Regions from separate parts of the Microbacterium oleivorans genome, predicted to be linked through region 1. Evidence: predicted binding sites of a transcription regulator. Region 1 holds the regulator's gene; each other region holds the start of a gene.
What was found. The regulator LexA, encoded in region 1, represses DNA repair genes until DNA is damaged. The targets are predictions, from matches to a motif close to TCGAACANNTGTTCGA.
Positions count from the first base shown of each region.

Region 2: a site for LexA is predicted at 5,140-5,155, ahead of HW566_RS02000 (HNH endonuclease signature motif containing protein). Genes of this name have one in related genera too.
Region 3: a site for LexA is predicted at 7,794-7,809, ahead of HW566_RS04950 (HNH endonuclease signature motif containing protein). Genes of this name have one in related genera too.

Region 1 covers NZ_CP058316.1:2,863,478-2,873,227, forward strand. The annotation lists gene hflX (GTPase HflX) at 1-1,193, shown strand, start outside; gene HW566_RS13585 (prolyl oligopeptidase family serine peptidase) at 1,267-3,186, opposite strand; gene lexA (transcriptional repressor LexA) at 3,232-3,897, opposite strand; gene HW566_RS13595 (LysM peptidoglycan-binding domain-containing protein) at 4,152-4,511, shown strand; gene HW566_RS13600 (histidinol-phosphate transaminase) at 4,597-5,682, shown strand; gene hisB (imidazoleglycerol-phosphate dehydratase HisB) at 5,679-6,284, shown strand; gene hisH (imidazole glycerol phosphate synthase subunit HisH) at 6,281-6,946, shown strand; gene priA (bifunctional 1-(5-phosphoribosyl)-5-((5-phosphoribosylamino)methylideneamino)imidazole-4-carboxamide isomerase/phosphoribosylanthranilate isomerase PriA) at 7,005-7,751, shown strand; gene HW566_RS13620 (SseB family protein) at 7,735-8,517, shown strand; gene HW566_RS13625 (DUF1844 domain-containing protein) at 8,552-8,956, opposite strand; gene infC (translation initiation factor IF-3) at 9,184-9,750, shown strand, end outside.
Region 2 covers NZ_CP058316.1:397,848-407,597, forward strand. The annotation lists gene gndA (NADP-dependent phosphogluconate dehydrogenase) at 1-1,528, shown strand, start outside; gene HW566_RS01985 (magnesium and cobalt transport protein CorA) at 1,617-2,639, opposite strand; gene HW566_RS01990 (response regulator transcription factor) at 2,728-3,459, shown strand; gene HW566_RS01995 (sensor histidine kinase) at 3,456-5,078, shown strand; gene HW566_RS02000 (HNH endonuclease signature motif containing protein) at 5,190-6,707, shown strand; gene HW566_RS02005 (FAD-dependent oxidoreductase) at 6,927-8,474, opposite strand; gene HW566_RS02010 (FAD:protein FMN transferase) at 8,471-9,343, opposite strand; gene HW566_RS02015 (FMN-binding protein) at 9,340-9,750, opposite strand, start outside.
Region 3 covers NZ_CP058316.1:996,863-1,006,612, forward strand. The annotation lists gene HW566_RS04895 (MarR family winged helix-turn-helix transcriptional regulator) at 1-431, shown strand, start outside; gene HW566_RS04900 (NADP-dependent oxidoreductase) at 584-1,612, shown strand; gene HW566_RS04905 (LysR family transcriptional regulator ArgP) at 1,640-2,521, opposite strand; gene HW566_RS04910 (LysE/ArgO family amino acid transporter) at 2,592-3,209, shown strand; gene HW566_RS04915 (acylphosphatase) at 3,224-3,499, shown strand; gene HW566_RS04920 (NAD(P)H-dependent flavin oxidoreductase) at 3,553-4,596, opposite strand; gene rplA (50S ribosomal protein L1) at 4,685-5,374, opposite strand; gene rplK (50S ribosomal protein L11) at 5,388-5,819, opposite strand; gene nusG (transcription termination/antitermination protein NusG) at 6,029-7,090, opposite strand; gene secE (preprotein translocase subunit SecE) at 7,165-7,422, opposite strand; tRNA gene HW566_RS04945 (tRNA-Trp) at 7,467-7,539, opposite strand; gene HW566_RS04950 (HNH endonuclease signature motif containing protein) at 7,844-9,229, shown strand; gene HW566_RS04955 (NAD-dependent succinate-semialdehyde dehydrogenase) at 9,342-9,750, opposite strand, start outside.

The DNA.
Region 1 (9,750 bases):
GCGAGCTCGCCGCGCTCGCCGAGACGGCCGGGGCCGTCGTGCTCGACGGCGTGCTGCAGCGACGCCCGCACCCCGACCCCGCGACGTACATCGGACGCGGCAAGGCCGCGGAGCTGCGCGACCTGGTCGCCGCCGTCGGAGCCGACACCGTGATCGCCGACACCGAGCTCGCCCCCAGCCAGCGTCGCGCGCTCGAGGACGTCGCGAAGGTCAAGGTCATCGACCGCACGACGGTGATCCTCGACATCTTCAGCCAGCACGCCAAGAGCCGCGAGGGCAAGGCGCAGGTCGAGCTCGCTCAGCTCGAGTACCTGCTCCCGCGTCTGCGCGGCTGGGGCGAGTCGATGAGCCGTCAGGCCGGTGGGCAGGTCGGTGCTGGCGGCGCGGGAATGGGTTCGCGCGGACCGGGTGAGACCAAGATCGAGCTCGATCGCCGACGCATCCGCACTCGGATGGCGCTGCTGCGCCGCCAGATCCGCGACTTCGCGCCGTCCCGGGATGCGAAGCGGGCCGAACGCAAGCGCAACACGATCCCGTCCGTGGCGATCGCGGGCTACACCAACGCCGGCAAGTCGAGCCTCCTGAACCGGCTGACGAGCGCGGGTGTGCTCGTCGAGAACGCCCTGTTCGCGACACTGGACGCCACCGTCCGACGGGCCGAGGCCGCCGACGGCCGGGTCTTCACCCTGACCGACACGGTCGGATTCGTGCGGAACCTGCCGCATCAGTTGGTCGAGGCGTTCCGCTCCACGCTCGAGGAGGTCTCGGGGGCCGATGTCATCGTCCACGTTGTCGACGGCTCGCACCCGGATCCCGCCGCGCAGCTCGCCACCGTCCGTGACGTGATGGGCGACGTCGGAGCGCGCGCGACGCGCGAGCTGGTCGTGTTCAACAAGGCCGACCTCATCGACGACGACACCCGCCTGTTGCTGCGTGGCCTCGAGCCCGAGGCGCATTTCGTGTCGTCGCGGACGGGCGAGGGCATCGACGCGCTCCGCGGCGCGATCGAGGATGCGCTGCCGCTGCCGGCCGTCGAGGTGCGAGCGCTCGTGCCGTACGACCGGGGCGACCTGATCTCGGCCGTCCACGAGAACGGGCTCATCGTCGCCACCTCGCACGAGGAGGACGGCACCGCCGTTCACGCCCACGTCTCGGAGCGTCTGGCCGCCGAGCTCGCGCCCTACGCTCGCTGAGCCCGCCTGCCGCACCGGGGGGCGCAGGGATGCGTGATGCGCCTGCCGGGTCGGCGGCCTCGAGAGGGGCGGGTCAGGCGAGCTCCACGGGCGCGACATCCGGGGTGGCGAAGCCGAAGACCTGACCCAGGAACGCGAGCTCGCTCTCGAGCGCATGGACGATCGTCTCGGTGCGGCGGAAGCCATGCCCCTCGCCCTCGTACAGCACGTAGGCGTGGGGCACGTCCTGAGCCACGAGTGCGTCCCGGATCGCCTCGGCCTGCGCCGGCGGCACGACGGCATCCTCGTCTCCCTGCAGAAGCAGCAGCGGAACGCGGAATCGCTCCGGCCGGCTGAGGGGCGAGCGTTCGATGTAGGTCTCCTCGGCCTCGGGAAGCGGTCCGATGAGGCCGTCGAGGTAGCGGGCCTCGAAGTCGTGCGTCTCCGCCGCGAGGGCTCGCGCATCGCCGACCCCGTAGCGCGAGATCCCGGCGCCGAACACGTCGGTGCCGACGAGGGCGGCGAGCACGGTCCAGCCGCCGGCCGATCCGCCCTCGATGGCGAGTCGGCCCGGGTCGGCGAGGCCGTCGGCGGCGAGGCCCCGCGCGGCGGCCGCGACGTCGTCGACGTCGACGATGCCCCACTGTCCCTTCAGCCGCTCGCGGTAGGAGCGGCCGTACCCGGTCGAGCCGCCGTAGTTGACGTCGAGCACGCCGATGCCGCGGCTGGTGAAGTACGCGGCCTTGCTGTCGGCGGTGCCGCCGACGTGCGAGGTGGGGCCGCCGTGCACCCACACGAGATAGGGCGGCAGCTCGTCGGTCGGGGCGGAGACGCCCGGGTTGGTCGGCGGGTAGGCGAAGGCGTGCACAGGCCCGTGCGGGCCGTCTGTCGTCACCTGCCGGGCGTGGGGGATCCACGCCTCGTCGACATCCGGGGTGCCGCCGCGGACGGCGATGGCCTCACCGCTGTCGAGGTCCACGACCCACAGGCCGGTCGCTCCCGGCATGGTGCCGCTGACGAGCGCGCGGTCGCCGCGCACGTCGTCGATCTGCAGACGAGCGGTGGCTGCGAAGGGGAGGGGGATGGCGCCGCCCTCGCGGTCGATGATCACGAGCTGGTCGGATCCGTGCGTGCGGACGGCGATCACGCGGCCATCGTCGAGTGGCGCGTACCACCGTGTGCCGAGCACCCACAGGCCGCCGCCGGTGTCGGCATCGGCCGGTGACATCGCCACCGGTTCGACGCTCGACGCCGGATCGACGCGGTAGAGGTTCCAGCGGCCGGTCGGCTCGTCGAGGAGCACCAGGTCGCCGTCTGCCGACCACTCGGGCTGCAGCGCCGCCGTGGTGCCGCTCGTGACGTCCCTGACGACGTGCGGTGCGTCGAGGTCCACGACCCGGATGCGCGTACGGTCCCACGGCATGTCGGGGTGGTCCCACGCCACCCACGCGAGGTGCGACCCGTCCGGCGAGAGGGCGGGCTGCGCGACGAAGTCGCTGCCACCGGCGAGCTCGCTCACCGCCGCGACCGGATCGGACGCTGCACCGGAGGAGGCGCCGTCGATGCGGACGATGTGCCGCTCGGGCGTCGCGCCCGGGCGCTCGCGCTCGCGCACGGCGAGCAGCGTGCCGCGTTGCCAGCGCAGCCCGCCGTAGTGCGTGCCGCCGTCCTCCGGCGTCAGGGCCTCGGGTTCGCCGCCCGGCCTCAGGCGACGGATGCGCTGGTCGGACTTGTCGACGAAGAAGAGCACACCGTCGTCCGAGGCGGTCCACGCACCGCCGCCGTACTCGTGCACGCGCGATCGGGCGTTCCACGGTGCGGGGAGCACGGCCTCGACGGAGCCGTCGATCGCCCGACGCATGACGGCGACGCGCCCCGCCTCATCGGGCAGCGACTCTCCCCACCAGATCTCGTCGCCGACGAACGCCGCGCCGTCGAGGCGGAGCGAGGATGCGCTGGCCCAGCGGGCCGTCAGCGGGGAAGGCCAGGAACCGTAGGGAAGCTGCTGCGACATAGCGCCACGCTACGCGAGCGCGGGGCGGGCCACGCCGGACCGCCGTCAGATGGCGCGGAGGACGGCCACGACTTTGCCGAGCACGACGGCGTCATCGCCGAGGATGGGCTCGAAGGCGGAGTTCCGGGGCAGCAGCCACGTGTGCCCGTCGCGCTGGCGAAGCGTCTTGACGGTGGCCTCGCCGTCGAGCATCGCCGCGACGATCTCGCCGTTGTCGGCGGTGGCCTGCGACCGCACGACCACCCAGTCGCCGTCGCAGATGGCGGCGTCGATCATGGAGTCGCCGACGACCTTGAGCATGAACAGCTCGCCCTTGCCCACCAGTTGACGCGGAAGCGGGAAGATCTCCTCCACCTGCTGATCCGCGGTGATCGGCACGCCCGCCGCGATGCGTCCGACGAGGGGCACGAGGGCGGCGTCGCCCAGGGCGGGAGCGGCGTCGGCGGGGTTCTCGGCGGCGCTGCCGGGCAGGTCGATCAGCACCTCCATGGCGCGGGTCTTGCCCGGGTCGCGGCGGAGGTACCCGCTCAACTCGAGCTGGTTGAGCTGATGGGTCACGCTCGAGAGGGACTTCAGGCCGACCGCATCGCCGATCTCGCGCATGCTCGGCGGATAGCCGTTCCGCGCGATCGCGCGCTGGATCACCTCGAGGATCGCGAGCTGCTTGTCGCTCAGATTCTTGCGTCGTCGCGTCTGCGGCTTCTCGCTCATCCGCCGGTCTCCTGTCGTCACGCCCGCCCCCGACCCGATGTCGGAGGTTCGTGGTGGGCTCTCGCTGTCGAAAACGTAGCCCGATCCTGAGCTGCCGGTGCGGAACGCACCGCGTGTCTCTTCGATCGGTATCCGATTTCGAACCCTGGTTGACACCAGATAATATCGAAGATACGTTCGGAACCGAAGTACGCACCCGGATTTCTCCCCGAGAAGCCGTGAGCGAATCTTCCTACCGCTCCAGAGGAGAAGCCATGACCACCATCGATGTCCGCCACGCGCCGTCACCCCGCACGCGCCTGCGCCTGACGCTCCGTGGACGCCGCGCCCTCGTCGCAGTCGCAGCTCTTCCCGCCGTCGTGGCCGTCAGCTTCGCCGTGCTGTCCGGCGGCGGTGCGCTCGCCTCCGACGAGGCCGGCGCGCCCGAGGGTACTTTCGCCACCGTGACGGTGATGTCGGGCGACTCGCTCTGGACCATCGCCGAGGAGGTCGCACCCAACGACGACCCCCGCGACGTCATCGACGCGATCATCCGCCTGAACGCATTGGGCTCGGGTCAGCTCGACGCCGGCCAGACGCTCGCCATCCCGGCGGAGTACGCCGTCGCGAGCTGAGGCCGGACGCCAGGACACGGCGTGTGACGGCATCCGTCGGGGTTCTGCGCCGACGTCCGTCGCCACGCGGCCTAGCATGGGTGGGATGAGCCCGAGTCTGGATGATCTTCCCCTCAGAGACGACCTGCGTGGCCTCACCCCGTACGGCGCCCCGCAGGCTCCGCTCCCGGTGGCGCTGAACGTCAACGAGAACACCCACCCCGTCCCCGAGGAGGTGGCCGACGACATCCTCGACGCCATCGCCCGGGCGCTGCGCGAAGTGAACCGCTATCCCGACCGCGAGTTCACGCGGCTGAGGGAGTCGTTCGCCGATTACCTGGGGCACGGCTTGACTCCGGACCGGATCTGGGCCGCGAACGGCTCGAACGAGGTGCTTCAGCACCTGATGCAGGCTTTCGCCGGTCCGGGGCGCACTGCTCTGGGGTTCGGACCGACGTATTCGATGTACCCGCTGCTCACCCGGGCGACGGGAGCGCGCTACGTCGCGGGGGAGCGCGGCCCTGATTTCACGCTGGATGCCGCCTCCGCCGCGGCCCAGGTCGCCGAGCACCGCCCCGACGTCGTGTTCCTCTGCGCACCGAACAACCCGACGGGCACGCCGCTCGGTCTCGACGTCATCGAGGCCGTCTACGAGGCGGCCTCCGGAATCGTCATCGTCGACGAGGCCTACCAGGAGTTCGCCCCTCGCGAGACCCCGTCGGCGCTGACGCTGCTGGGGGAGCGCGAACGTCTGGTCGTGTCGCGCACGATGAGCAAGGCCTTCGCGTTCGCGGGAGCGCGTGTGGGCTACCTCGCCGCCGACGCCACCCTGATCGACGCGCTGCGGCTCGTGCGGCTGCCCTACCACCTCAGCGCCCTGACGCAGGCGGCCGCGACAGCGGCGCTCTCGCACTCGTCGACCATGCTGCGCATGGTGGACGAGATCGTCGCACAGCGCGACCGGATGTCGGCCACGATCGATGCCCTGGGCTACCGCTCCTACGAGAGCTGGACCAACTTCGTGCTCTTCGACGGCGTCGACGATCCCGCCGCGACGTGGCAGGCGCTGTACGACCGCGGCATCCTGATCCGCGACGTCGGCATCCCGCACGCGCTGCGGGTCACCGCCGGCACGGAGGAGGAGACCACCGCGTTCCTGGAGGCACTGGCCTCGATAGACTCGGAGGCATGACCAGCCCCCGAACGGCCAGCATCCGCCGCGCGACGAGCGAATCGTCCGTCGAACTGGAGCTCGACCTCGACGGCACCGGTGTCAGCACGATCGAGACGACCGTGCCGTTCTTCGACCACCTCCTCACGGCGTTCGCGAAGCACTCGCTCACCGATCTCACCGTGCGTGCCAGCGGCGACACCCACATCGACGCGCACCACACCGTCGAGGACGTGGCCATCGTGCTCGGCCAGGCGCTCCGATCGGCGCTCGGCGACAAGTCGGGCATCTCGCGCTACGGCGACGCGCTGGTGCCGCTCGACGAGGCGCTCGCGCAGGCCGTCGTCGACATCTCCGGTCGGCCGTACCTCGTGCACACGGGCGAGCCCGACGGGTACGAGCACCACCTCATCGGCGGCCACTTCACCGGCTCGCTCGTGCGTCACACCTTCGAGGCCATCGCGTTCAACGCGGGGCTGACCGTCCACGTGTGCGTGCTGGGCGGCCGTGATCCGCACCACATCGCCGAGGCGGAGTACAAGGCCTTCGCGCGGGCGTTCCGGCAGGCCAAGGCCCTCGACCCGCTCGTCCACGGCATTCCCAGTACGAAGGGTGCCCTGTGACCGGCGCCGAGACGGACCGGGGCGCTGCGCCTCTGGTGGCCGTGCTCGACTACGGGTCGGGCAATGTCCACTCCGCGGTCAAGGCGCTCTCGGCGGCGGGTGCCGACGCGCGGCTGACGTCGGACCGCGGTCTCATCCAGGATGCCGACGGTCTCGTGGTGCCCGGCGTCGGCGCCTTCAGCGCGGTCATGTCGGCGCTGCGCGAGAGTCGCGGCGGTGAGCTCATCGAGCGTCGCCTGGCGGGCGGTCGGCCCGTGCTGGGGATCTGCGTCGGCATGCAGGTCATGTTCGACAACGGCGTCGAACGCGGACACGACGCTGCGGGCCTGGGTCAGTGGCCCGGGACGGTCTCCGAGCTCGATGCTCCGGTGCTCCCGCACATGGGCTGGAACACCGTGCGGTCGGGGGCGGGTTCGGTGCTCTTCGACGGCATCGAGGACGAGCGGTTCTACTTCGTGCACTCCTACGGCGCCCAGCAGTGGAGCCTCGAGGTGATGAGGCCGTTCGCCGAGCCGGTGCTGACCTGGTGCGACTACGGCACGCCGTTCCTCGCGGCGGTCGAGAACGGCCCGTTGGCGGCGACCCAGTTCCACCCCGAGAAGTCTGGGGCGGCCGGCATCCGGCTGCTGTCCAATTGGATCGGCGCCCTGCCTGGCCGCTAGTGTCCTCCGTGGCGCGCCCGCGTGGACGGGTGCGTCTTCCTCCACGATCTGGAATGTGATGAACGACTTCGCGTCCACCCCCGAACTGATCCTCCTTCCCGCGGTCGATGTCGCCGACGGCAAGGCCGTGCGCCTGACCCAGGGCGAGGCCGGCAGTGCGACCACCTACGGCGACCCGGTCGACGCGGCGCTCGCGTGGGCCCGACAGGGTGCGCAGTGGATCCACCTCGTCGACCTCGACGCCGCTTTCGGTCGGGGCAACAACGCCGCCGTCCTGCGCAAGGTCATCAAGCAGGTCAAGGGCGTGCAGATCGAGCTGTCCGGCGGCATCCGCGACGACGCCACCCTGGAGGCCGCCCTCGAGAGCGGAGCGTCGCGCATCAACCTCGGCACCGCAGCCCTGGAGAACCCGGAGTGGGCCGCCGACGTCATCGGCCGCTACGGCGACGCGATCGCCGTCGGGCTCGACGTGCGCGGCACGACCCTGGCCGCGCGCGGCTGGACCCGCGACGGCGGCGACCTGTGGGACGTGCTGGAGCGTCTCGAGGATGCCGGCTGCACCCGGTACGTCGTCACCGACGTCACCAAGGACGGCACGCTGCAGGGGCCGAACCTCGACCTGCTCCGCGAGATCACCTCGCGCACCCCCAAGCCCGTCGTGGCGTCGGGGGGCATCTCGAGCCTCGACGACATCGCCGCCCTCCGCGAGCTCGTGCCAATGGGCGTCGAGGGCGCGATCGTGGGCAAGGCCCTCTATGCCGGCGCCTTCACGCTGGCCGAGGCGCTGGATGTCGCCGGAGACTGACGGACCGCACGGTCATGCGGCCGATTCGGCCGGTGTCCCCTGGGAGGGACGCAGCTTCGAGTCGAACCCGCACGCCACCGACGACGGGTCGGCCGACCCGGCGCTGCTCGCCGCCCTCGAAGCATTCCGAGCCGGGTCGGGGGACGCGGTCGCGGTGGTCGAGGCCTACCGGGCCGCGCGTCTGCTGATCCCGCTGGTCCCCGAGAAGGGCGACGAGGGCGTGGGGCCCACGGGCCTGCGCGTCGACAAGACGCAGGAGCTCTCCATCGTCACGGTCGCCGCGCCCGACGGGCGACGTGTGCAGCCGGTGTTCACCTCGGTCTCGGCGCTGTCGAGATGGGATCCGGTCGCACGCCCGGTGCCGGCCGACGGAGTGCGCACGGCGATGGCCGCGGCATCCGACGACACCGACCTCATCGTGATCGACCCGGGATCCGATACGGAGTTCGTCCTTCGCCGCCCCGCGGTGTGGGCGATCGGACAGGGACAGCCGTGGGAACCGGCGCCGACATCGCCTGCGGTGTTCACCGCGTTGCAGGAGAGCATCGGAGGCGAGCTGGCGGTGCTCGACCTGTCGGTCGCGGCGGGCGATCCCGACGCCCGCATGCGCGGGCCCGAGCTGATCGTGCGCCTGCATCTCATCGACGGACTGGACGCCGCGCAGCTCGACACCGTGCTGTCTCGGCTGGCGACGCGTTGGGCGGCCGACGACCGCATCGCGGTGCTCGTGGACTCGCTGACGGTGAAGCTCGTCCGCGCCTCCTGACGCCCGCGGCGCCGGCCGCGTCCGAACGGCGGCCTCAGGTGACGGGACCGGTGTACTTCTCGCCGGGCCCCTTTCCGATCGGGTCCGGGATCGTCGACGCCTCGCGGAAGGCCAGCTGCAGCGACCGCAGGCCGTCGCGGAGCGACCGTGCGTGCATGTCGCTGATCTCGGGGGCGCCGGCCGTGATGAGGCCCGCGAGAGCGTTGATGAGCTTCCGCGCCTCGTCGAGGTCGAGCTGGTTCGCGGGGTCGTCCGCGAGTCCGACCTTCACGGCGGCCGCGCTCATCAGGTGGACGGCCGCGGTGGTGATCACCTCGACGGCGGGCACGTCGGCGATGTCGCGCGTGGCTGCGGAGGCGGCGCGCTCCTGGTCCTCCCACCGCCGGCGACGGGCCTCGTCGTCGGCGTGGGCGGTGTTCTCGGCGGGGTTCGTGTCCACGTGTCGCTCTCTGCTAGACTGTGCGGGCACCGGAGTGTTCTACTCCGGATCGAAAGAGGATCACATCCCACCCGCGCTTGCCGCTCCAGGCTACCGGGTTATGCACTCCGCCCCGTCCGGTTCGCCGCGTACGGGGTAGCCAGGGTGCAGAACACAGAAGCCGACGCCTGTGCGTCGTGCGGGGTGGATGCGATGTTCTTCCGCCCGGGCCGCGTCCTCGCGTCCCGGTGGCCACCACCGCACGAACAGGAGTTCCGCACATCAGCGATCCCCGCACCAACGACCGCATCCGCGTCCCCGAGGTTCGCCTCGTCGGCCCCGCTGGAGAGCAGGTCGGCGTCGTCCGTATCGAGGTCGCCCTGCGTCTGGCGCAGGAGGCCGAACTCGACCTCGTCGAGGTCGCCCCGAACTCGAAGCCGCCCGTGGTCAAGATCATGGACTACGGCAAGTTCAAGTACGAAGCGGCTCAGAAGGCCAAGGAAGCGCGTCGCAATCAGGCGAACACCGTCCTCAAGGAGGTCCGGTTCCGTCTGAAGATCGAGGCGCACGATTACATCACCAAGCTCAAGCGCGCCGAGGGCTTCCTCCAGGCGGGCGACAAGGTCAAGGCGATGATCCTGTTCCGCGGTCGCGAGCAGTCGCGTCCCGAGCAGGGTGTGCGCCTGCTCCGCAAGTTCGCCGAGGACGTCGCCGAGCTCGGAACCGTCGAGTCGAACCCGACCATCGACGGCCGCAACATGGTGATGGTCATCGCGCCGCACAAGAACAAGTCCGAGGTCAAGACCGAGCAGAAC
Region 2 (9,750 bases), 880 kb from region 1:
CACCGTCCACGAGGGCGCACCGCGTCCCGAGGACGTCGACCGGCCGACGCCTTCGGCCGACGCCCCGGCGGGCTCGACGACGTCCGGTCTCGCCAACATCGGTGTCGTGGGCCTCGCGGTGATGGGATCGAACCTCGCCCGCAACCTCGCGAGCCGCGAAGGCAACTCGGTGGCCGTCTTCAACCGCTCGCGCTCGAAGACCGACGAGCTCGTCGAGGCGCACCCCGAGGCCGGGTTCACGGCCGCGTTCTCCTACGAAGAGTTCGCCGCGAGCCTGCAGAAGCCCCGGACGGCCATCATCATGGTCAAGGCCGGCCGCCCGACGGACGCGGTCATCGACGAGCTGATGCGGGTCTTCGAACCGGGCGACATCATCGTCGACGGCGGCAACTCCCTGTTCACCGACACGATCCGCCGCGAGAAGGCCGTCCGCGAGGCCGGCTACAACTTCGTCGGCATGGGAGTCTCGGGCGGCGAAGAGGGCGCGCTCCTCGGCCCCTCGCTCATGCCCGGCGGTCCCGACGAGTCGTGGGTCACCCTCGGCCCCATCCTCAAGTCCATCGCCGCCGTCGCCGAGGGCGAGCCCTGCGTCACGCACATCGGCCACGACGGCGCCGGGCACTTCGTGAAGATGGTGCACAACGGCATCGAGTACGCCGACATGCAGCTGATCGCCGAGGCGTACGACCTGATCCGTCGGGGCACCGGCAAGACGCCCGCCGAGATCGCCGACATCTTCGCCGAGTGGAACCGCGGCGAGCTCGACTCCTACCTCATCGAGATCACCGCCGAGGTGCTCCGCCAGACGGATGCCGCGACCGGCAAGCCCCTCGTCGACGTGATCGTCGACCAGGCCGGTGCCAAGGGAACGGGCGCCTGGACGGTGCAGACCGCTCTCGACCTCGGCGTCCCCGTCTCGGGCATCGCCGAAGCGGTGTTCGCCCGCTCGCTCTCGAGCCATCGCGAGCAGCGCGACGTCTCGGGGTCGCTGCCCGGCCCCGCCGACGACGACTTCACGGTCGACGACGTCGACGCGTTCATCGAGCAGGTGCGCCTCGCGCTCTACGCATCCAAGATCGTCGCCTACTCGCAGGGCTTCGACGAGATCCGGGCCGGCGCTGCGCAGTACGGGTGGAACATCGACCTCGGCGCCGTGTCGAAGATCTGGCGCGGCGGCTGCATCATCCGCGCCCAGTTCCTCAACCGCATCGCCGACGCGTACGCCGCCGAGGCGGAGCTTCCCGTCCTCCTCACGGCGCCGTACTTCGTCGAGGCTCTCGGCCGCGCTCAGGACGCCTGGCGTCACATCGTCCAGGTCGCCGCCGGCGCCGGCATCCCCGCCCCCGCGTTCAGCTCCTCGCTGTCGTACTACGACGGCCTGCGTGCCGAGCGCCTGCCAGCAGCCCTCATCCAGGGCCAGCGCGATTTCTTCGGCGCGCACACCTACAAGCGGATCGACCAGGACGGCACCTTCCACACGCTGTGGTCGGGTGACCGGTCCGAGGTCGAAGCCGAGGACACGCACTGACACCCCGGCGGTGACGGCACGAGGCCGCGACGAGCACCCGCTCGTCGCGGCCTCGTCCGGTGGGGCGGGCGGTCGCCGCGGCGGCGGATCAGAGCCAGTCGTTGCGCTTGAAGATGCCGTAGAGCCCGGCGCTGAGCAGCACCATGATCCCGAGCGCCATCGGATAGCCCCAGGGCTGGTCGAGTTCGGGCATGAAGCGGAAGTTCATGCCGTAGACGCTGGCGACGAAGGTCGGCGCGAACCCGATCGCCGCCCAGGACGAGATCTTCTTGACCTGGTCGTTCTGCCGCACCTGAACCTCGGTGAGGTGCGCCATCTTCTCGTCCAGGCGCTGGTTGACCAGAGTCGCGTGGATCGTCAGAGCGTCATCGAGGGTGTGCCGCATCGACAGGACCCGATCGGCGACGTACTGCGCCCGTCCCCGCAGGTCGTCCCATCGGGCGGGTTCCCGGCCGAGGCGCGGGTCCTGCATCGCCGAGGCCAGGCGCGCGAGGACGTCGGGCAGCGGTGTCGTCGCATGGGCGAGGTCGATCACCTCGCGCTGCAGATCGAAGATCCGTCGAGACACCCCGGGGTCGTCACCGAAGATCTGGTCCTCGATCTCGTCGATGTCGTTCTCGACACCGTCGAGCACCGCTCGATAGCCCCCGGTGGTGAGCTCCATGAGCACCCAGAGGACGGCGGAGGGGCCGTGCCGGAGGAGATCGGGGTGCCCCTCGATACGGCGACGCGCGTCGTCGACGTCGATGCGGTCGGAGCGTGTGACGGTGACGATGAGCGCCTCGGAGAGGAAGACGTCGACCTCGTCGCACCGCACCGTCTCGGACGCGTCGTCGTATCGCGCCGGCTGCAGCACCACGAACACGTCGTCGCCGTAGCGTTCGAAGATCGATCGCTGATGCGTACGCAGGCTCTCGCGGAGTGCGATCGGGTGCACGCCGAGCTCCTCGCCGAGCCGCTCGAGCTCGTCCGCGTCCGCGTCGACGAGCGCGATCCAGGCGAAGCCGCCGCGTTCTTCCGCCCGCTGTCGCGCCGATGCGGGTGACACGTCGTCGGAGCCGTCGGGAAGAGGCACGCCGTCGACGTAGAGCGTGGTGCGCACGATCGTCATGTCGTCACTGTATGCCGCACCGGTCTCTCACAGCGGAGGCATAGCCTCGTCCATAGCTTCTCCATAGAGAACACCGCAGAATGGGCGCATGACCACCCCCGCGCCCACCATCTTGCAGCGTCCCGACGGTTCCCCTCTGCGCGTGCTCGTCGTCGATGACGAGCAGATGCTGACCGATCTGCTCTCGATGGCGCTGAAGATGGAGGGATGGGAGGTCCGCTCGGCGGCATCCGGTTTCGAAGCCCTCTCGGAGGCCCGGGACTTCGATCCCGACGCCATGGTGCTCGACATCATGATGCCCGACCTCGACGGCATGTCCGTGCTGCAACGGTTGCGGCAGTCGGGCGACGACGTGCCCGTGCTCTTCCTCACCGCCAAGGACTCGGTCTCGGATCGGGTGGCAGGCCTCACCGCGGGCGGCGACGACTACGTCACCAAGCCTTTCAGCCTCGAGGAGGTCGTCGCCCGGCTCCGCGGCCTGATGCGCCGCGCCGGCACCGCCACCGCCGGCGGAGCCGACCCCGTGCTGCGCGTGGGCGACCTCTCGCTGAACGAGGACTCGCACGAGATCGAGCGTGACGGCACCAACATCGAGCTCACGGCGACAGAGTTCGAGCTGCTGCGGTACCTCATGCGCAACCAGCGGCGTGTCGTCTCGAAGGCTCAGATCCTCGACCGTGTCTGGAACTACGACTTCGGGGGACGCTCGTCGGTCGTCGAGCTCTACATCTCCTACCTCCGCAAGAAGATCGACGCCGGTCGGGAGCCGCTCATCCACACGGTGCGCGGCGTCGGCTACATGATCAAAGCGCCGCAGTGAGCACGGCGTCCGGCGCCGGTGCCGAAACCTCGAGCCTCACCGAACGCGGCTCCGTCGATGCGACGCCGGATGCCGGTGCGGGCGCTCGCCGCCGCCGTAAGCGCTGGACCCTGCAGACCCGACTGATGCTCACGGTCGTCGGCATCGTGGCCTTGACGCTGATCGCGAGTGCCGTCGGGCTCGCCACCACGATCGGCAGCGTCCTCGTGGGCACCGTGCAGACCAACGCGGTGTCGCTCACACGTGCCCTCAAGCTGTTCGACGACGGCTACGTGCCGCGTGTACGCGCCGCCGACGAGACGATAGCGAACACGCAGGGCCTCCCCTACGGCTACACGCTGTTCGTCCGCGGTCCCCTCGGTCAGGTCTCGGCCGCCACCGTCAGCGGCGAGGACGGCGTGAGGAGCCTCTCCACCGAGGAGTTCTCCGACCTCGCCTCAGCTGATCTGAGCATGGGCGCGACCACGACCGCGATCGGCGACCTCGGCACCTATCGGCTCGTCTCCTTCAAAGCCGGGGACATCACGGGAGTCGCCGGACTGCCGCTGGCTGAGGTCGACCGGACCGTGGCCGAGGTGGTCACCACCATCACGATCGTGACGGTGGGCGGGCTGCTGCTGCTGAGCGCGGCCATCGCGGTCGTGATCCAACGCTCGCTCCGACCGCTTCGCGTGGTCGCCGACACCGCGGCTCGCGTGGCATCCATTCCTCTCGCCCAGGGGGCGGTGACGATCACGGAACGTGTGCCCGAGGAGGAGACCGACGACAACGACGAGATCGGACGCGTCGGCGCGGCGCTGAACACCCTCCTCGACCACGTCGACTCTTCTCTCGTCGCACGCCAGCGCAACGAGGAACGGATGCGGTCGTTCGTCGCCGACGCCAGCCACGAGCTGCGGACGCCGTTGGCGTCGATCCGCGGCTACTCCGAACTGTCGCTGCGCGCGATGCGCCAGGGGGTGCCCGGGGTCGAGGAGACCACCGCGTCGGCGCTGGAGCGCATCCAGGCCCAGTCGCTGCGGATGACGAGCCTGGTCGAGGACCTCCTGCTGCTCGCACGGCTCGACGAAGGACAGGAGCTGGTCTACGGCTCCGTGGACCTCACCGCCCTCGCCGTCGACGCGGTCGCCGACGCGCGCGTCGCGGGACAGGGCCACCAGTGGCGACTGGATGTCGGCGACGAACCGGTCGTCGTCGCCGCGGACGCGACCCGCATCACACAGGTCGTCGCGAACCTGCTGGCCAACGCCCGCGTCCACACACCGGGCGGGACGACCGTCACCACATCGGTTCGCGTCGACGACGGCACCGCCGTGCTCGCGGTGCACGACGACGGGCCGGGCATCGACCCGGCCGTGGCGGATGAGATCTTCGAACGGTTCTCGCGCGCCGATCGCTCGCGCGCACGTCAGACCGGCGGCACCGGGCTGGGCCTGTCGATCGCCCGAGCCATCGCATCTGCGCACGGCGGTTCGCTGACGGTCCGGATCGACCCGGGATCCACCACGTTCGAGCTGCGGCTCACCGCGCGTCCCGCCGATCCGGCGGACCCGGCGGCATCGGCGGGATCAGGTGGATCGGCGGGATCAGAGCCGGAGCGAACCGAGGGCGTCGGCTGACGAGCCCGCGCGAGTGCGCGTCGCCTCCTCCCCTGAGTCGCGCGAGAGCGCGTTCTGCCGATCGAAGCTCTGTTCGATCGGAGTGTCGGAGGCCCTCGGCAGAATGGGACGATGCAGACGCAACATGGTGGCCCGGACGAGAAGGACGACACGGCTTCGCTGTCATCCTCGGTGTCGTCGGCGTCGCCTCACGCCGCTGCGTTCGCCGGGTTCGATGAGTCGTTGCGCCTGCTCCACGCCGCTGAGGTGGCGGCAGTGCGAGCCCTTGCCGAGCTGGGGCGGTCGGCGCTGCGCGAGGCGCATCGTGGCGGCGTGCGGGGCATGGCCTCCGACATGGAGCTGCGGTCGGTCGCTGCGGAGGCGGCGGGGATCGCGCGGCGTGGGGATCGGCGGGTGCAGTGGGAGATCGATCACGCGATGACCGTGGTCGACGACTACCCGGCGATGTTCGCGGCGTGGGAGCAGCGCCTCGTCACCCGGGAGCACGTCGATGTTGTCGTGAAGGCCGGGCGCGTGGTGCCGGAGGAGGTACGGCCGCAGTTCGATCAGGCCGCGGTGACGGTATGTCAGCGAGACATCGCGACGCGTGTAGCCGGGGCGTTGGAGAACCTCGCCGAGCGGATGCACCCGCGGTCGTTCTCGGAGCGTCACCGGGAGGCCGCCGCCGGGCGGTGCGTGCGGTTATCGCCGGGGCAGGACGGGATGGCCGACCTCTCCGCGACGGTGCCGATGGTGATCGCGGCGGGGATCTACGACCGGTTGACGCAGATGGCGCAGTCGGTGAAGGACGCGAGGGCGGACGCTGTGGCGGTGGATGCCGCGGGCGCGGTGGACGGCGCGGGCGCTGGCGCGCAGGCGGGCGGTGCGGGCGCGGTGGGTGGCGCGGGCGTCAGCGATGGCGCCGCGTTCGGAGTGGATGCCGAACGAGATGCCGATGCCGCTGCCCCTATCCCCGACACCCGGACGATGGATCAGCTCCGCGCCGACGTGCTCTCGGACCTCGTCCTCGGCGGTGCACCCGTCATCGACCCCACCACCGGCGTGGACGGGCGCGGTGCGCTCGGGGCGATCCGCGCGAAAGTGCAGGTCGTGATCACCTCAGACACCTTCACCGGGAAGGACGAGCACCCCGCCGAAGCGATCGGCACCGGACTGGTCGATGCCGATACCGTCCGGGAACTCGCGGCGCAGACGGCGACATGGGACCGGATGTTCATCGACCCGGTCACCCGCACCCCCGTCGAAACCGACTCCTACCGGCCCCTCCCCGCGATGCGGCGGCTGCTGCAGACCCGCGACCAGCACTGCCGGTTCCCCGGCTGCCGCAGAGCCGCGATCCGCTGCGAGATCGACCACACCATCGACCACGCCCTGGGCGGCCACACCCACATCCTCAACCTCGCCCACCTCTGCCAACGACACCACTCCATGAAGCAATTCACCAAGTGGCGGGTGAAGCAGATCGGCGGCGGAGTGCTCGTGTGGACCTCACCCCACGGCAGGGTTTACCGAGAAGACGTCCCCATCCCCGCGGTCTGCTTCACACCCGAACTCGCCACACCACCGCGTCCACCCGGCCCACCCGGCCGAGGCACCGGTGCACCACCCGACGCACCACCACCCTTCTGACACGACCGCGGTCACCGGTGGACGGTGCCCCCGGGGCGACGTCATCGCCTGTAGGGGGTCCCGTTCGAAATCGAGCCCGTTCAGGTGAGCGCCCGGTCAGCCCGTGTCCAGCTCCCGAGCGCGCCCGGCCTGCCCCGTGCCCTCCCCGGACGGCGCGCACCCCGGAGCACCCATCCCGGAGCTCGCCATCCCGAAGCGGCGGTTCAGGAGCGTGCCGGTTCAGTACCCGGCGAACGCGTCCGTCGTCAGTGATCGCGCCTTCCCGAGAGCAGGAGCCAGATCGGCGATCAGCCGCGGCGGGCCGGAGATGAACGCGTGGCGCTCGGCGAGGTCGGGAACGAGATCGGCGAGGCCCGAAGCAGCCAGGCGTGCACCGCCTGCCCAGCGCCAGTGCTCCGGCAGATCCCGCGGGTCGTCGCGCGTCACCACGAGCACCCGGATACCGGCAGCCACGATGTCGTCGCGGAACGCGAGCTCCTCCGAGGCCGACGCCACATAGACCATCACGACATCGCGCTGCTCACCGGCCAGACGCAGTTGCCGAAGCTGCGAGACGAAGGGCGTCACCCCGATCCCTGCGGCCACCAGCAGCACCTTGGCATCCGTGCGCGAGGGAAGCACGAAGTCCCCCCACACGCCCGTCACCGGGAGGTCACGCCCCGGCTCGACGAGCGCGAGCGCCTTCTTGTAGCTCGACTGCGACCCCTCACGGATCGCGATCCGAACCTCGGGAAGCTCAGCAGGTGCCGACACGATCGAGAACTCCCGGCGGGTGCCCCGCGCGTCGGGCCGACGGTGCGGCACCTCGAGCTCGAGGTACTGCCCCGGGCGGAACCGGAACCCGCGATGCGCACGGAATGTCAATTCGCGCACCGACGGGGTCAGCGCCGTGCGTTCGACGAACCGCAGCCGAACCGACGCACGCCATGCGAAGGCGAACGCCACGAGGTTGCCGATCAGCAGCGCGCGTTCCTGGCCGAGGCTGATCTCGCCGATCAGGATCGGCCACCCCGCCAGCGCACCGACAACGGCGGCGACGAGGTACTGCTGCGACCGTCGCGGGGGCAGCGTCAACGGCTCCGACAGCATGAACGCGCCGAGGAACAGGAAGGGCGAAGACCACAGCACCTGACCGATGACTCCCCCGTCGACGGGGATCGAGGCCTGGGCGTACTGGACGAACGTCCGCAGGAGCGCCACGCCGACGGCCACCGCGAGGAACACCGCGACGACGCGCACCTTCTCGGTGCGCACCAGCACGAGCCCGCCGAGCACGACCACCGGCGCGGCGAGCAGCGGCGACCCGACCCACCACGCCGAGGCGCCCAGATCGAAGAACGGGATGCTCAGAACCGTCAGCGCGGTCGCACCCGCTGCCGCGGGGTTGAAGATGTGACGCCCGCGCCAGGCGAGCAGGTACTTCGACGCCGAGGCGACGACGCCCGCGATCGCGATGCCCAGCAGGCCCGCGGGCTCGAGGGTCGGGCGCAGGACGAAAAGCAGGATGAGCGCGGTGATCACCGCAGACTCGATGCGCCACGAGCGGCCGAGCAGGCGCTGCGCGACGGCATCCACGAGGGCGATCGACACGACGAGCACGACGAGCGCCGCCGGGAGGGCCAGCGGGTCCACCGCGAGCTGGCCGGTGAAGGCGAGGGCGAACGCGATCAGCCCCAGCGCGCTCAGCGAGACGAGCACCAGCCGGTACATCGAGATGCGCCCGAGCGCGCCCACGGCGCGATTTCGGATGGCGGTGAGCGAGGTCATACGAACAGCTCCGCTTCGCAGTGAGGTGACCATTCGACGGGGCCGTCGGTGCGCATCCGCACCCACGCGGCCCCCCGGGCGGCCGCGAAGCGCGGCCCACCCTCGAAGAACAGGGCGGTGGCGACGGCATCCGCCGTCATCGCGTCGGCCGCGACGGCCCAGGTCGCCGCATACTCCCGCACCGGGTGGCCGGTGCGGGCATCGAGAACGTGATGAAGACCATCGCCCCAGGCACGGCGATTGGTTGCCGATGCGCACAGGGCACCGGCCGCGAGCGTCCACACGCCGATCGCCCGACGGGCGTCGTAGGGGTGCTCCAAGGCGATGCGCTGCGCTACGCCGTCGACCGCGAGGTCGCCGCTGGCGTCGACGACCAGCCATCCCTCGACGCGGGAGCGGAGCACGCCGAGCACGAGGTCGACGAGCCGCCCCTTGCCGATCGCTCCGACATCGATGATGGCGGGCCCGCGCAGCGTCAGCGACCCATCAGCGGCCTGGACCAGCTCGCGCCAATCACCGGGCGCGGGCTCGGCACCCCGATCGAGGAGGGAGTAAGCCGCGTCGTAGCCACGACGAGCGAGCGCATCCCCCACCAGCGGATTGACCGAGCCGCCCGTGGCGCGATCGAGGGCGTCGTATAGGCCGAGCATCGCCGCTGCGTCCGGCGGAGCGGCCACCGACCCCCCGGCGGCGATCTGCCGCACGAGGGAGTCCGGGCGGAACCTCGACCACTCGCGGTCGAAACCGTCGACCACGGACGATACGGCCGCCCGATCGTCGCCCGTGAGAGGTGCCGCACTGTCGACGCGCCACGCGGTCCCGATCGCGTCGAACTCCCATCGATGCGATGCGAGCGTGGACACGCTCATGCCGCAGCGTCGGTTCGGATCTCCTCCACCGCCGCGTTGAAGCCGCCGCTGGTGAGTGAGGACCCGGCGACCCGATCCACCTCGACCTCGTCGAGGCTCTTGCCGATCACGAGGTCATCGATGCCCCCGATGAACTCCGCCTGGTACTGACGGCTCTCACGGCGGGTGGGCTCACCCGTCACCTCGACGTCGGTCACGGCATCGGAGGCGATCGTCAGGGTGACTGTGATCGTCTCGGGCCCCTCCGGCGTCTGGTAGGTGCCCTCGGCGGTGTACGAACCGTCGGCGTAGGCGCTGCCCGCGGTGCCCGCGGAGCCGGTGGATCCGCTCGTGCCCTCGGTCGTGGGCGACGTCGTCTCGGGTGCGGAGCCCGATGCCGGCTGCTCGGCTTCGGCCTGACCGGCGCA
Region 3 (9,750 bases), 1.5 Mb from region 1:
CCGCGGCCGTGCGGGCGCTGGAGCTCGAGTTCGGGGAGCTGTTCACGCACGTCCGTCGCCTGTTCGCCGAGAACGCCGAACGCCTGAGCCCGGGGATGCTCCCCGGCGCGTACAAGGTGTTCACCACCATCGTCCGGCGGGGCGAGGTCACCCTGTCTGCTCTCGCCGAGAACCTGCACTCCGACAAGGGGCAGATCAGTCGCGCGGTGCGCGAGCTCGAAGACCTCGGTCTGGTGCAGCGCACCCCCGACCCCGCCGACGGTCGCTCGAGCCTGCTGTCTGCCACGCCCGCCGGAGTCGAACGACTGCACGCCGTTCGCGCGCCGCGCGAGAACTCGCTGCTGACCGCACTCGAGGCCTGGCACGTCGACGACATCCGCGAGCTCACGCGCCTGCTGCACGCGCTGTCGTCGTCCGAGACGCCCGGTTGACCCGCGCCCCCGACGAGACGATGGGCCGCGGGGACGACGAGCTTCTCGGCGCGGTGACCGCTCCGTAACACGGTCGAGACAATGTCACGATTGACTGAGGTCGACCGAGCATCACCGCTGCCGACGTCGGCGGCGTGAGGAAGGAGCGACGGATGAGATTCCGGCCGCTGCGAACAGCAACCGCCCCCCAGCCCGCCGCCCCGGTCGAGGCTCCGCCCGAGACGATGCGAGCCGTCGTGTTCGACGCCCCCGGCTCACCCGAGGTGTTGCGGGTGACGGACCTCCCGGTCCCGGCGCCGGCGCTCAGCGAGGTGCTCGTGCGGATCGTGGCGGCGGGGGTCAACCCCATCGATGCGAAGACCCGTTCCGGACGCGGGGTCGCCGGTCTCATCGACCGGTGGCCGAGCACCCTGGGATTCGACTTCAGCGGCGTCGTGGTCGCCAGTCCGTACGAGACGCACGAGCTCCAGCCCGGTACCGAGGTCTTCGGGATGCTGCCCTTCCCCCGGTCCGGCGGAAGCTACGCCGAGTACGCCGTCGTGCCGTCGCTGTCGGTCACGCGCAAGCCCGCGAGCCTCTCCCACGTGGAGGCGGCGGGCGTGCCTCTGGCCGCCCTGACGGCGTGGGGCCTCGTCGTCGAGACCGCCCATGCGCACGAGGGGCAGCGGATGCTGATCCACGCCGGCTCGGGCGGGGTCGGGCACTTCGCCGTCCAGCTCGCGGCCTACTTCGGCGCCCAGGTCACCGCGACCGGCTCCGAGCGCAATCTGCCGTGGCTGCGCGAGCTCGGCGCTTCCGTCGCGATCGACTACGCCACGACCCGGTTCGAGGATGTCGTCGGCGAGATGGACGTCGTCATCGACCTCGTCGGGAATGTCCACGACGACACCGGCTCGCGCTCGCTCGGCGTCATCCGACCGGGCGGGCTGTACGTCATGGTGCCCACCGGCGGCTGGCCCGAGTACGCCGACGAAGCCGCCTCCGCGGGGGTCCGGGCCACCGGCTACAAGGTGATCCCCGACGGCAGCGTGCTCGCGACCCTCGCGCGCCTGCTCGACTCCGGCGCGATCCAGGTCTTCGTCGACGGCGTCCACGACCTCGCCGACGCCGCCGCCGCGCACGCCGAGGTCGAGCGCGGCCACGCTCGGGGCAAGGTCGTCCTCACGGTCTCGGAGAGCTGAGGCACGCTCGCCGCCGCGTGATCGGACTCACACGACGGGTTCGAGCACGCGCCGCGCCTCCGCCACGATCTCGTCGGCGACCTCATCGAGAAGCGGCGAGCGGAGGTTCCACTGCTGCCAGAACAGCGGGACCACGACGTCGTCCCCGCCGAGCGTGACGAGCTCGCCGCGGGCGAGGTGCGGAGCCGACTGCAGGGTCGGCAGCAGCGCCCACCCGAGACCGAGCAGCACGGCCGCGGCGAAGTCCTGCGACGCCGGCACGCGGTGACGCGGCGGCAGGCCCGCATCGACCCCCCGACCGCGCAGCCAGCGCGTCTGCAGCTCGTCTCGGCGGTCGAAGTCGACGACGGGCGCCGGTGCGAGCGCCGCCGCATCGACGCCGCCGGCGAACCATCGGGCGGCGAAGCCCGGGGCGGCCACGGCCTCGTAGCGCAGGGCGCCGAGCACACTCGCACGGCACCCGGCCACCGGCGTCTCACGCGAAGTGACGGCGCCCATCACGGTGCCGCTCTCGAGGAGGCCGGCGGTGAAGTCCTGATCGTCGCGGTGCAGGTCGAACACGACCTCGTGGGCCGCGCTCAGGCGCGCGAGCGGCGAGAGGAACCACGTCGCGAGGGAGTCGGCGTTGACGGCGAGGGGAACGCTGACGACCGCCTGGTCGAGGCCGACGAGCGCGTCGCGCTCGAGCAGCGCGAGCTGCCGGGCGTACCGCACGAACGGATGCGCGGCCTCGGTGGCGCGCACCGGTTTGGACCGTACGAGAAGCACCTGACCGGCGATCCGTTCGAGCGCTCGGACACGCTGGCTGATCGCGGACGGCGTGACGTGCAAGCGCCGCGCGGCGGCATCCAGGCTTCCTTCGTCGAGGACGACCACGAGGGTCTCGACGAGCTCGTGCGGCACGCGCACGTCAGTCGTGCTTACGCAGGTGAAGTTCCATGATCTGGACTGTACGTGACGCCGCCCCTACCGTCGACATGTGCTCACCGCCTCTCTCGCCGGCTTCGGCCTCGGCCTCTCGCTCATCGTCGCCATCGGCGCGCAGAACCTGTTCGTGCTGCGCCAGGGTATCCGTCGCGAGCACGTCCTGCTGGTCGCGACCATCTGCGCCGTCTCCGACGCCGCGCTGATCATCGCCGGGGTCGCGGGTCTGGGGCTGGTGCTGCAGAGCATTCCCTGGCTCGTGCCGGTGGTGCGGTGGGCGGGTGCGGTCTTCCTCCTCGTCTACGGGCTGCTCGCCGCGCGGCGGGCCTGGCGTCCCAGCGGAGAGGTGCTCGACGCGCGTCCGGCCGACGGACGGCGGACACCGGCGGGCGCCGCGGCGGTCGCCCTCACCTGCCTCGCGCTGACCTGGCTGAACCCGCACGTGTACCTCGACACCGTGTTCCTGCTCGGCAGCATCGCGGGCACGCACGGCGAGGACCGCGGCTGGTTCGCCGTCGGCGCGGTCGCCGCGAGCATCGTGTGGTTCTTCTCGCTCGCCTTCGGCGCCCGCCTGCTCGGCCGCGTGCTGGCGACGCCGCGCGCCTGGCGCGTCCTCGACGCCGTCGTGGCGGTGGTGATGATCGCGATCGCGGTGAGCCTCGTCTGGCCGTGAGAGAGGATGACAGCATGCGAAGCGTTCATGTGATCGTCGACGGCGGTGTCCAGGGAGTGGGTTACCGGTACAGCCTGCGGCTCGAGGCTGACCGCGCCGGGGTGGCCGGCTGGGTGCGCAACCGCTCCGAGGGCACGGTCGAGGCTGTGCTGGAGGGGACGGATGTCGCCGTCGATGACGTCCTCGCGTGGATGGCGGAGGGCCCACCCGGGGCCCGCGTCCGTCGCGCTCGTGTGACCGAGATCGACCCCGAAAGTTCCACCTCGTTCGAGGTGCGCGACACCGCCTGACCCGGGATGCGCGGACGACCCGCGGGGCGGTGGCCACGTCCATCCGGTGCGGATCAGCGCGAGGGCAGACCGGCCGCGAGGTCGGCGAGCACCTCGTCAGCGTCCTCGCGTCTGGCCAGCGCCGCGGCCTGCCCCGCCCACAGCGACGAGAGCTCCGGCTCGCCGCCCGCGGCGGTGCGGAAGACGCCGGTGAGCCAGTTCTGAGCGGGGAACGGTGCGATCAGGCCGCTCGCCTCGATATCGCGCGTCGCCCGGTTGGGGATGCCGCGGGCGAGGCGACCGCTCATCGCCCGGGTGAGGACGGTATCGGTGTCGGCAGCCGCCGCGATGGCGGTACGGTGGCCCGCCGAGGCCGCCGATTGCCGTGTGCGCAGGAAGGCTGTTCCGACCTGCACGCCGGAGGCTCCGAGCGCCAACGCTGCGGCGACGCCCCGGTGATCGGCGATGCCGCCGGCCGCGATGACCGGGATGTCGACCGCGTCGACGACCTGCGGCACCAGGGCGAACGTGCCGACCAGCGAGCGCTCGGGGGCGGCGAGGAACGACACCCGGTGACCGGCGGCTTCCGCGCCACTCGCGACGACGGCATCCACCCCTCCCCGTTCCAGCGCGACCGCCTCCGCGACCGAGGTCGCGGTTCCGATGACCCGGATGCCGCGCCGATGCGCCTCGGTGATGACGTCCGCCGCAGGGACGCCGTAGACGACGCTGAGCACCGCCGGCGCGGCATCCCACACGGCCGCGAGCTGCTCCTCGAGGGACGGCAGGAACCGTTCGGGGTCGTGTGGCACGGCCGCGCCGGCAGCGGCGTAGAGCGGGCGCAGCGCGTCACGGAACGGCGTGATGTCCATCGTTCCGGGCGCGACCTCGTCGCCCAGGGGAAGCCAGAGGTTGAACGCGAAGGGGCGCGCGGTGAGCGCTCGGAGTTGGCCGGCCGTCTCGCGGATCCGCGGGCCGTCGTAGCCGTACAGACCGTAGGACCCGAGCCCGCCGCCCTCGCTCACCGCGGAGGTGAGCGCGGACGACGACAAGCCGCCGAAGGGCCCCAGCACGATGGGGAGGTCGATGCCGAGCATGTCGACGAGGTCGCGCGTCATGATCCGACGGTACCGCGGGGTGTACGCCTACGTCCGAAGACGACGAACGGGGCCCGCCCGAAGGCGAGACCCCGTCCGTTCGACGCGATCAGGCGAAAGCGTTGACGTCCAGCGGGATGCCGGGGCCGAACGTGGTCGACACGGCGCCCTTCTGGATGTAGCGGCCCTTGGCGCTCGACGGCTTCAGACGCACGATCTCCTCGACCGCGGTGTTGAAGTTCTCCTCGAGCTGCTCGGCCGAGAACGAGGCCTTGCCGACGACGAAGTGCACGTTCGCGTGCTTGTCGACGCGGAACTCGATCTTTCCGCCCTTGATCTCCTCGACGGCCTTGGCCGGGTTGGGGGTCACGGTGCCGGTCTTGGGGTTGGGCATGAGGCCACGGGGGCCCAGCACCTTGCCGAGACGACCGACCTGGCCCATGAGCTCGGGCGTCGAGACGGCCGAGTCGAAAGCGGTCCAGCCGCCGGCGACCTTCTCGATGAGCTCGGCGCCGCCGACCTCATCGGCACCCGCGGCGATGGCGGCCTCGGCGGCCGGTCCGGTCGCGAACACGATGACGCGGGCGGTCTTGCCGGTGCCGTGGGGCAGGATGACCGTGCCGCGGACCATCTGGTCCGCCTTGCGCGGGTCGACGGCGAGCTTCAGCGCGACCTCGACGGTCGAGTCGAACTTCTTCGAACCGGTGTCCTTCGCCAGCGCGACGGCCTCGGTGGAGCTGTAGAACTTGTCGCGGTCGATCTTCGCCGCGGCTGCTTCGTAAACCTTGGACTTAGCCATTGTCGTCTCCCCCTCAGCTCTCGACCGTGATGCCCATGGAACGGGCGGTGCCAGCGATGATCAGCGAGGCGGCCTCGATGTCGTTGGCGTTCAGGTCGGGCATCTTGGCCTCGGCGATCTCGCGGACCTGGTCCTTGGTGAGCTTCGCGACCTTGGTCGTGTGCGGCGTCGCCGATCCCTTGGGAACGCCGGCAGCCTTCTTGATGAGCTCCGCGGCGGGCGGGGTCTTCAGGACGAAGGTGAAGCTGCGGTCCTCGTAGACGGTGATCTCCACGGGGATGACGTTGCCGCGCTGCGACTCGGTCGCGGCGTTGTACGCCTTGCAGAACTCCATGATGTTGACGCCATGCTGACCGAGCGCGGGGCCGATCGGCGGCGCCGGGTTGGCGGCTCCGGCGTTGATCTGAAGCTTGATCAGGCCGGTCACCTTCTTCTTCGGTGCCATTCGTTTTCCTTTCGTCGAGCGGATGCCGGCGGCATCCCTCTCCCGCGCGTCCGGCGGTTCCGGGCGACGGTGTGATGTGCGGGCGCGCGAACGCCCGCAAACTCCCCAAGTCTAGCGCATCCGGTCACCGGGTCGCTCGGCCGAGGGACCGGGACGACGAAGCGCCCCGACCGGCGGACCGGCGGAGCGCTTCGAACGACGCGGACGCGTTACTGCTTGGTGACCTGATCGAACGAGAGCTCGACCGGGGTCTCGCGCTCGAAGAGCGACACGAGCACCGTGAGCTTGCCGCTCTCGGGCTTGATCTCGCTGATCGACCCCGGAAGCCCCGCGAACGAGCCCTCCTTGATCGTGATGGTCTCGCCGACCTCGAAGTCGACCTCGGTGACGAGGCTGCGGGTCGGAGCGGCGACACCCTTGGCGGCGCCCGCCTTGGCCGGCGCGGCCTCCTTGACCTCGACGAGCGACTTCAGCATGTTGAACGCCTCGTCGAAGCGCAGCGGAGTCGGGTTGTGGGCGTTGCCGACGAAGCCGGTGACGCCGGGCGTGTGACGCACGACCGACCAGGTGTCTTCGGTCAGCTCCATGCGAACGAGCACGTAGCCGGGGATCCGGACGCGCGTGACCATCTTGCGCTGACCGTTCTTGATCTCGACGACGTCCTCCATGGGGACCTCGACCTGATAGATGTCTTCCTCGACCTCGAGCGTCGACTTGCGCTGCTCGATGTTGGCCTTCACCTTGCGCTCGAAACCAGCGTAGGAGTGGATGACGTACCACTTGCCCGGGAGCATGCGCAGCTCGGTGCGGAACGCGTCGTACGGGTCCTCGTCGTCGCCCACCGAGATCTCGATACCGGCGGCGGCCTCGAACTCGGAGAGGTAGTCGACCGTCTCGTCGGAGGCCTCGAGCTCGGGCTCCGGTCCGTCGTAGGGCTCGACCTCGTCCGCGGCCTCGGCGGCCTGCTCGGCAAGCTCCTCCTCGAGCGAGTCGGTGAGCACCTCGGCGGCGGCCTCGGCCTCGGCGGTCTCGTCGATCTCGAGAGCGTCGTTGACGACGGCGTCTGCGTCGGGGTCGTCGATCTCGACGCCGTCGAGGTCGGTGCCGTCCTCGACAGCGTCGTCTTCCACCACGTGGACGGCGACGTGCTCGGCGGCGTCGGAGGCCTGCTCCTGCCCGGCGAGAACGTTGCCCTCCTGGGCTTCGTCGTCCTCGCTGGACTGCTCGGCGGCCGTGGCCCAGTCGACGTCGTCGGGGATGCGTTCTGACACTGCGTTCTCTTCCATCGATTGTCGGGATGCCTGCTCAGCAGGCATTCGCGGGTCGTGCGGGCTGGGCCCGTCGATCAGCCCGGGACGCCGAACACGACGGTCGTGATCCAGACGAACAGGACGTCCAGGCCGTACACGAGCGCCATCATCACGACGACGAAGCCGAGGACCACTGCCGTGAACTTCACGAGCTCCTGGCGAGTCGGGGTGACGACCTTGCGGAGTTCGGCGAACACCTGGCGGATGAAGATGATGATCCGCGCGAAGACGTTGGGCTTCTTCTCGCGGGGCGCGCCACCTGCGGCGACGACTTCGCCACCCTCTTGGACCATCGAACCCACCTGATACCTTCCGTGTGCCGGCTGACGCCGACGCGCAGGGCGGACAGGAATCGAACCTGCAACCTGCGGTTTTGGAGACCGCTGCTCTGCCAATTGAGCTACCGCCCTAGAGATCCTGCGGACCTCGGGGTCTACACCCGCATCCCATCACCATTCGTCACGTCGTCGACGCTTGGGCATGGCGAAAGAATGCAGATTTCGACTGCACCTCCCAGTGTACGTCATGCGCGCGATGGTCGCGAACGAGCATGCGGGGACGAGACGACGGCCGGTGGGGCATTCGCAGGTGCACGACGGCTAGCGTTCGCGAGCGTTCAGCGTGGCTTCCTCCACAGAGAGGGCGATTGTGGAGGCATTCCCGGGCGTACGTATGTTCTCACAGCGTGTCGGTGGGGGCTGCAAAGATGGGAACATGCAAGCGAACGGCGGCAGAGGCGACGAGGTGGCAGGCGGGGCGCCGCACGCGGCGGCGTTCGTGGAGTTCGCCCACGCGTTGACACTCGCGCACGCCGGTGAGATCGCGTCCGTGCGAGCCTTGGCGAAGCTGGGACGGTCGGCGTTGCACGAGGCACGCCGCGATGGCGTGCGGGGTATGGCCTCTGACATGGAGCTGCGGTCGGTCGCCGCGGAGGCGGCGGGGATGGCGCGGCGGGGTGACCGGCGGGTGCAGTGGGAGATCGACCACGCGATGACGGTGGTGGATGAGTACCCGGCGATGTTCGCGGCGTGGGAGCAGCGCCTCGTCACCCGCGAGCACGTCGATGTGGTGGTGAAGGTCGGGCGGGTGGTGCCGGAGGAGGTACGACCGGAGTTCGACGCCGCCGCAGTGGCCGTGTGCCAGCGGGATATCGCGACGCGTGTGGCCGGGGCGTTGCAGAACCTGGCGGAGCGGATGCACCCGCGATCGTTCTCGGAGCGTCACCGGGAGGCCGCCGCCGGGCGGTGCGTGCGGTTATCGCCGGGGCAGGACGGGATGGCCGACCTCTCCGCGACGGTGCCGATGGTGATCGCCGCGGGGATCTACGACCGGTTGACGCAGATGGCGCAAACCGTGAAGGACGCCCGGGCGGATGCCGTGGCGGTGGATGCCGCGGGCGCGGTGGGTGGCGCGGGCGGTGCCGCTGCGCCCGATGCTCGGACGATGGATCAGCTCCGTGCCGACGTGCTGTCCGACCTCGTCCTCGGCGGCGCACCCGTCATCGACCCCACCACCGGCACCGACGGGCGCGGGACGCTCGGTGCGATCCGGGCGAAAGTGCAGGTCGTGATCACCTCAGACACCCTCACAGGGAAGGACGAACACCCCGCCGAAGCGAACGGCACCGGACTCATCGACGCCGACACCGTCCGGGAACTCGCCTCACAGACGGGGACGTGGGACCGGATGTTCATCGACCCGATCACCCGCACCCCGGTCGAGACCGACGCCTACCGGCCATTGCCCGCGATGCGGCGACTGCTGCAGACCCGCGACCAGCACTGCCGGTTCCCCGGCTGCCGCAGAGCCGCGATCCGATGCGAGATCGACCACACCATCGACCACGCCACAGGCGGCCACACCCACATCTACAACCTCGCCCACCTCTGCCAACGACACCACTCCATGAAGCAATTCACGAAATGGCAGGTCCGGCAGGCCGGCGGCGGAGTGCTCGTGTGGACCTCACCCCTCGGGCGGGTCTACCGCGAAGACGTCCCCATCCCCACCGTCTGCTTCACACCAGAACTCGCCACACCACCACCCGCACCGCCCGGCCGAGGCGCCGGTGCGCCACCCGGCGCGCCACCACCCTTCTGACGCTTCCGACGTTCAGGTCCGAGCAACACGGCCTCGGTTCGAGCGCGCGCTGTTGGCCCGCTGCCGACGACGTCGGACAGCGACGTCGGACAGCGAGCCGAGCACCGACCGGTCACGCGCCCGTGCGGATGAGCTTCTTGTTGACGAACTCGTCTGCGGCGAGCAGCCCCAGTTCACGCGAAGTGCCGCTGCGCTTGACCCCGCCGAACGGCAGGCCCGCCTCGTCGGCGAGGACCACGTTGACGTAGACCATCCCCGCGTCGATGGCGTCCGCCACGCGCGCGGCCTGGTCCGGGTCGGTGGTGAACACGTACGAGCCCAGTCCGAACGGCGTGTCGTTCGCGACCTCGACGGCCTCTGCCTCGTCCGCGACGCGATAGACGACGCCGACGGGCCCGAAGAACTCCTCGCGGTAGGCGTCCATCTCGGGGGTGACCCCGGTCAGCACGGTCCCGGGGTAGAAGGCGCCGTCGCGCTCTCCGCCGGTCACGAGGGTCGCACCCTGGGCGACCGCGCGATCG